2 regions of the Mycolicibacterium diernhoferi genome follow, and region 2 is predicted to be linked to the other one. Evidence: predicted binding sites of a transcription regulator. Region 2 holds the regulator's gene; the other holds the start of a gene.
What was found. Region 2 encodes LexA, which represses DNA repair genes until DNA is damaged. Its sites were predicted from a motif close to CGAACANNTGTTCG; they were not measured.
Positions count from the first base shown of each region.

Region 1: a site for LexA is predicted at 1,959-1,972, ahead of K0O62_RS27930 (HNH endonuclease signature motif containing protein). Genes of this name have one in related genera too.

Region 1 is NZ_CP080332.1:5,866,155-5,869,507, reverse strand. It holds gene K0O62_RS27935 (class I SAM-dependent methyltransferase) at 1-392, shown strand, start outside; gene K0O62_RS27930 (HNH endonuclease signature motif containing protein) at 380-1,954, opposite strand; gene K0O62_RS27925 (DUF4262 domain-containing protein) at 2,088-2,555, opposite strand; gene K0O62_RS27920 (NAD(P)/FAD-dependent oxidoreductase) at 2,632-3,353, shown strand, end outside.
Region 2 is NZ_CP080332.1:2,599,770-2,603,122, forward strand. It holds gene K0O62_RS12295 (sunset domain-containing protein) at 1-1,682, shown strand, start outside; gene lexA (transcriptional repressor LexA) at 1,702-2,391, opposite strand; gene K0O62_RS12305 (oxygenase MpaB family protein) at 2,424-3,353, opposite strand, start outside.

The DNA.
Region 1 (3,353 bases), 2.7 Mb from region 2:
TGCGCGACATTCCCGCCGACCGCCCGACGCTGATGCTCGGTGAGGGGCTGACGATGTACCTCACCGAACGGGACGGGCTGGAGCTGCTGCGTCGGGTGGTGGACGGATTCCCGTCCGGTGAACTGCAATTCGATGCGTTCAACACGCTGGGTATCAAGTCGCAGTGGACCAATACCGTGGTGCGCCGGTCCGGAGCCAGGCTGCACTGGGCGATCAACGGCCCCGACGACATCCGCACGGCGGTGCCCGGCACCCGGCTGTTGGCCTGGGTGTCGCCGTTCGACACCCCGGAATTCGGCCGGGTGGGGCCGGCATACCGGTTGCTGGCGAAGGTCATGTCGTCGGTGCCCGCGCTGCGGTATATGGCGCAGTACCACCGCTATGCGTTCTGACATGGGTTGTCCTCGCCGGGTGGGTCGAGGAATTCTTCGGGGTGGAAGTGGTGGTTGAGGGTGTCGCCGCCGGTGTCCATCAGTGGGGGTGGGTGCCAGTGGGTGCGCCCGGTGTCGTGGTCGATGCTGGTGGTCCAGCCCATTTCGGCGAGCCGGTTGTCGGGGCCGCAGCCCAGGGCGAGGGTGGGGGCGTCGGTGAGTCCGCCGTTGTTCCAGCTGGGTTCGGCGTGGTGGGCCTGGCAATGACACGCCGCTTGGGTGCAGCCGGGCCGGGTGCAACCCCGGTCGCGGTGGTAGAGCAGTAGGCGTTGGGCCTTGCTGGCCAGGCGTTTGGTGCGCCCGAGATAGAGCGGTTCGGCGGTGTGTTTTCGGTACACCACCAGGTAGTGATACGCCTGTTCGGCCAGGCGGATCAGATCCGGCATGGGCATCAGCGTGCCGGTCCCGGTGACCGCGATCCCGGCGCCGGCTTCGAGTTCGGCCAGGGTGGTGGAGACCACGATAGTGACCGGGATCCCGTTGTGCTGGCCGAGGCTCTTGGCCATCAGGGCATCACGCAGGATCGCCTTGAAGGCATCGTGCAAACGTTGGGCCCCGGTGCGGGTATCGCCGGCGGCCAGGTCGGCCAGGGCACCGAAGTCAGCTGGGTGGTTGGGATCGGGATCTTCTGCTGTGTCAGCGTCGGCGAAGGGATCTTCACTGGCTGGGTCCGCGAGTCCCTCATCGGCGGCGTCGTCTTCACTGTCGGCGCCCGCGGGTTCTTCACTTACCGGGTCGCACGCCGGCCCGGGTTCGTCTTCGAGCGGGTTCGGGTCCGGATTCAGCTTGGGCTCAGCATCATCGGGGTTGTTGACCCCGGGCCGCCCCCACACCTCTTGCACGGTGCCCAGATACGCGGCCAACTCGGCATCCACCCAACCGGTGATCCGCACCAGCCCGTCGGCATCCTGCGCACCCAGGGTGATGCCCCGCTTATGCCGCGCCACATCGGGGCCATGGCCGTCCTGGTTGAGTTTGTAGAGCACCCGTTCGGCGGCCTTTTCCAGGGTTTCCGGGGTCGTGGTCTTGGCCGCGGCGACCAGCGACACCTCCAACTCCGCCAACTCGGTACCGGCCATCCGGCCGCACGCGGTCTTCAACGTCGCCCGGACCACCTTGATGTGCCCCGCACAGATCGCTCCGTCGGCCAACGCGGCGGCACACGCCGCCAGCACCGGATCCAGCACCTCCCCGCCGATCGCGTGGCGCGGGCCAAGCACTTCGGCACCCGACACCCGGCGGGCGGCCTCGGCACGACTGATCCGCATCCGAGTGGCCAACACATCCACCCAGGACTTCCCGCCGATCTCATGCGCGCTGGCCCGGTCCATCAGCGCGGCCTGGATGCGGTGCCCAATCATCGCGTCCGCGCGCGCGTACCGCTCGCGCTCGGATTGGATGGCCAATAACTCCGCGGTGTCGAACACGGTGAAGTCGGCATCCAGCAAGGCTTTGGTGGACGCGGCGTGATCGGAGAGTGCATGCTGCACCGTCTCCCGACTGGCCACCGCGTCCGACTTCATGGTTCGAACATACGTGCGACCACCGACAAATCCGGACAGAATGTGACACCAGGGGCAGAATGGGTCAAAGAAACTTCTGAGACCAGATTGTCGCTCGGAAGCCGATGTCGCGGTGGTCATCTCGAGGGATCTCTCAGGGGCCGAGCGGCTCGCGAACCCCAAGTACGGGCTGCCGCGGACCGCCCTGGTTGAAGTCCGGGCACCACGGCGAGTGGCCGTGCTCGTCCCGCCAGGCGACCTGCAGGCCACGGATGGGCCCGCCGTGAAACGCGACGGCCCAACCCATGTGCGCATCGGGTGCGGTCACCGCGACGAACTCGACAGCGGGGTCACTCGGGAACGTCATGGTGTCACCGGGTGCCGGTTCGGTCTTTCGCACCATGTAATCAGCCACCACGTTCAGCAATCGCATGGACTGCCCCGGCGGGAGTGCGGTGACCAGTAGCTCCGGCAGGCCGGCATCGCTCAGCCCTATCGTGTACGCGAACGGTGGCTCCGTCTCGACATACTGCACCGCCCAACCGTTCTTGGCGACAGTGCCGTGCAGCACGTCGAGGTAGTCCTGCCGGGTGGCCCCCGGGTGATCGCATTGCCAGCACATGGTGTGCCCCTTTCATCGGTACGTGGGGTCAACCATCCGCCGCACCGCCGACAACCCGGCCTGACAGAATTGCCGGGTGTCCACCATCAACGGTCAGGTCTCGCACTGGTTCGACAAACTGCCGGAGCTGCGTCCGAAGCTGCCCGGTGATCGTGACGCCGACGTCTGCATCGTGGGCGCCGGCTATACCGGATTGTGGACGGCGTACTACCTCAAGCGAGCCGACCCGTCGCTGCGGATCACCATCTTGGAAGCCCGCTTCGCCGGATTCGGCGCCTCCGGCCGCAACGGCGGCTGGCTGTCGGGTCTGGTTCCCGGGGACCGCCACCGGATGGCGAAAACCCATGGCCGCGAGAAGGTTCTGGCGTGGCAGCGAGCGCTCAACGAATCCGTGGACGAGGTCATGGAGGTGTCCGCCCGAGAGGGTATCGACGCCGGCGCGGTCAAGGGTGGAACGTTGGAAATCGCCCGTAACCCCGCGCAGGCCGCGCGCCTGGCCGCCACCGTCGCCGAGGAGCGGCGTTGGGGCAACGAGGTCACCGAACTCACGAAACACGAAGCTGCGCAACGTATCCAGTTCGACGGGGTGGTGTCGGCCTATCACACTCCGCACTGTGCCCGGATTCAGCCGGCCGCACTGGCATGCGGCCTGGCCGATGCTGTCGAGCGGCTCGGCGTCACCATCCACGAGCAGTCGGCGGTCATCGAGATCCAGCCGGGCAAGGCGGTCACCCGGTCGGGCACGCTGCGGGCGCCGATCGTGCTGCGCGCAACCGAGGGCTTCACGCCCGCACTGCC
Region 2 (3,353 bases):
ACCTGGGCTTCCCGACCATCGACGAGGGACCCGGCCGCGCGGCCAACAGCCGCAACTCCACGTTCAGCGCCCCGGACAACCCGGTGATCTTCTGGACGCCGGACACCGGCGCCCGGGTGGTGCGCGGGGCGATCAACTCGGCGTGGGACGCGCTCGGCGGCTCGGCCGGCGTGCTCGGAGTGCCCAGCGAGGACGAGATGACCAACGGTGACGTCCTCACCCAGAAGTTCACCGGGGGTGAGATCTCCTGGAACCGCAAGACCCGGGCCTTCACCACCGTGCCGCCGGAGCTCGCCGATCAGCTCGGCGCCATCGACGTTCCCTCCGACGCCACCTCGGCGATCAACGCCGCCCGCCGGGCCGCCGGCGGCGCGCTCGGACCCCTGGGCGCCGAAGAGGGGGCCCAGTACGCGATCGGCGCCGACGGCGTCGGCCAGAACTACGCGGGCGGCAAGATCTTCTACAGCCCCGAAACCGGCGCGAATGTGGTCACCGGACAGGTGCTGGCCAAGTACGAGAGCGTGGGCGGACCCACCGGGGATCTCGGGTTCCCGACCGCCAGTGAGGCCGACGGCGGTCTGGCACCGCAGAGCCGGGTGGTTCCGTTCGCCGCGGAGGATGATCCGGTCATCTTCTGGACGCCGGACTTCGGCGCGGTGATCGTGCGCGGCGCGATGAACGCCGCGTGGCAGAAACTCGGCGGTGCGACCGGTGAGCTGGGCGCCCCCAAGGGCGACCAGACCGACCACGGCAACGTCGTCACTCAGCAGTTCAACGGCGGATCGATCTCGTGGGACAGGACCAGCGGCAAGTTCAGCACCGAGCCGGCCGGCCTGCAGTCGCAGCTCGTCGGGCTGCAGGTGCCCGGTGCCGACTCCCCGGCCGCTCCGGCGCCGGGCTCGGCGGCCACCGCGGACGCCGACAGCGGCGACAAGTGGTACTCGTGGCGCTGGTGGTGGTTGCTCGGCTTGATCCCGCTGATCGGTGTGATCGCCCTGATCGCCGTCGCGGTGCTGCGAAACCGGCGGTCCCACGAGGACGACGGTTTCGGGGATGACTATGCCGACGACCGCTACGACCGGGGGTATGACGAGCCCGAGTACAAGCAGCCCGAGTACGGCGATCGCGAGCCGGACGCCCCCCAGAGCCTGTGGGCCTCGGCACCGGCGGTCAGCGAGGTGCCCGCGTTCGGCACCATCTCGGCGGGCCCGGATCCCGAGCATCGCGACGAGTCCGGCGATTACGACACCGATGAGGACACCGGCGACTACGACTCCGATGAGGGCGACGAGCTCGAGGAACTGCACGCGCCGGCCGAGGATCTGAGTTTCGATTCCGACCCGGACGCGGTGGACACCGCGCCCACCCGGATCGAATCACTGTCCGAGGCGCCGGCTTTCGACCCGCCCACCACCGCGGTCTGGTCCGGGTACGAGCCCGATTTCCCCAGTGGCCGGCACGCCGCGATCCAGGACGACGAGCCGGAGGATCCGGGTTGGACCTCGATGCGGCTGGCCGACGGCGACCGGTACCGGGCGCCCGAGGGCTATCCGATCAAGGCGGACACCAAGTCGGGCCTGTACTGGGCTCCCGGCAGCCCGGGCTATCGGGACACCGAGGCCGAGATCTGGTTCGCCAGTGAGGAGTTCGCCCGGACGAACGGGTTCGTCCGGGCCGACTGAGCCTCCCCGGGCGAACCCGTCAGACCTTGCGGATGACGGTGACGACCTTGCCGAGCACCTGGGCGTCGTTACCGTCGATCGGCTCGAACGCCGGGTTGTGCGGCATCAGCCACACCTGCCCCTTGGTGCGCTTGAAGGTCTTCACGGTGGCTTCGCCGTCGATCATGGCCGCCACGATGTCGCCATTCTCGGCGACGTTCTGCTGCCGGATGACCACCCAGTCGCCGTCGCAGATCGCCGCGTCGATCATCGATTCGCCGACCACCTTCAGCAGGAACAGCGAGCCCTCGCCGACCAGTTCTCGGGGGAGCGGGAAGACCTCTTCGACGGCCTGTTCGGCCAGGATCGGCCCACCGGCGGCGATCCGGCCCAGGACCGGGACGAACGTCGGCTCCGGCAGCGCGTCGGAACCCGCGACCTCGGTTGCCACGATCGGGGTCACGTTCTTCGGCGTCACGTTGTCGTCCGCGCCGCGGACGTCCACGGCACGCGGACGGTTCGGGTCCCTGCGCAGATAGCCCTTGCGTTCCAGGGTGCGCAGCTGGTGGGCCACCGACGAGGTCGAGGTGAGACCGACGGCGTCGCCGATCTCCCGGATGCTCGGCGGGTAGCCGCGTTCGGTCACGGAGGCGCGGATGACCTCCAGGATGGTGCGCTGACGCTCGGTCAGACTGGAGCGTGCCTCAGGGTGTTCGGTGCTCTCGCTCATATGGCCGAATGTAGTCGCAGGCGAAGACATAATCAAACATGTGTTCGAGGCGTGTCGGGCAGGTTGTACGCGAACGACTTCTTTTGGCGTTCTTCCATCTTCTTCAGGCACTCATGGTGCTTACGCGCGTGATAGGCCAGCGGGAAGTAGGTGAGTCGGTCCGGCAGCACCCGGTACGCCGCCCGGATCGCGGCGTAGATGACCTGCAGTTGGATCTGCTCCTGCCGGCTCCAGCTCACCCCGAGCTTGGCGCGCAGCCGGGGATCGAGCAGGCCGACGATGGACAGGTAGTTGAGCCGGAGCGCCGGCCGCAAGGCCGTCCGGAGCAGTGGTTCGAGCGCCTTGGGCATCGACGTCGAGAGCTCCAGCTTGCCGGCCTTCAAGTCCGCGATCAGCTGCAGCGCCTGCGGGGTGCCCTGCAGGGTGTCGATCATGTTCTCGTAGTACTCGGTCATCTCCGCGAGCGTCTGCGGGTAACCGCGCATCGGCACGTGCAGCAGCTCGGCCAGTCGACGGTTGTCGCGCAGGAGCTCGGTTTTCTCCGAATCGGTGAAATCCCGCCCGATCAGCAAGCGCCCGCCGCCTTGGGCGTTGACGAGGTAGCCGGTGGCGATCACCCACTGGTAGGCCTCGGTGTTCAGTGCGCTGATCCGCTTCCCGGTCAGTTCGCTCGTCATGGTGAGCGGCTTGTGCAGTGCGCGGACCCGATCGCCCTCCGCGAGGGCCGCGGTGCCGCCGTAGGTCCAGCGCAGCACCGAGTCGACCGAGCGGATCGCACGACCGCCGGCATCACCGCGGAACCCCGCGGAATAGCGGCCGGTCACCTCGGCGATCACCGGGTGCATGGCCTGCATCATGAAGGCCGCGCCCTCGACGATGAGAAATGTCCACCGGCCGGTGTGCTCGGCGGTCAGTGAATCCAATGGGACGAGCTCGGGAGCTCCGGTGTGTTCGGCGTTCTG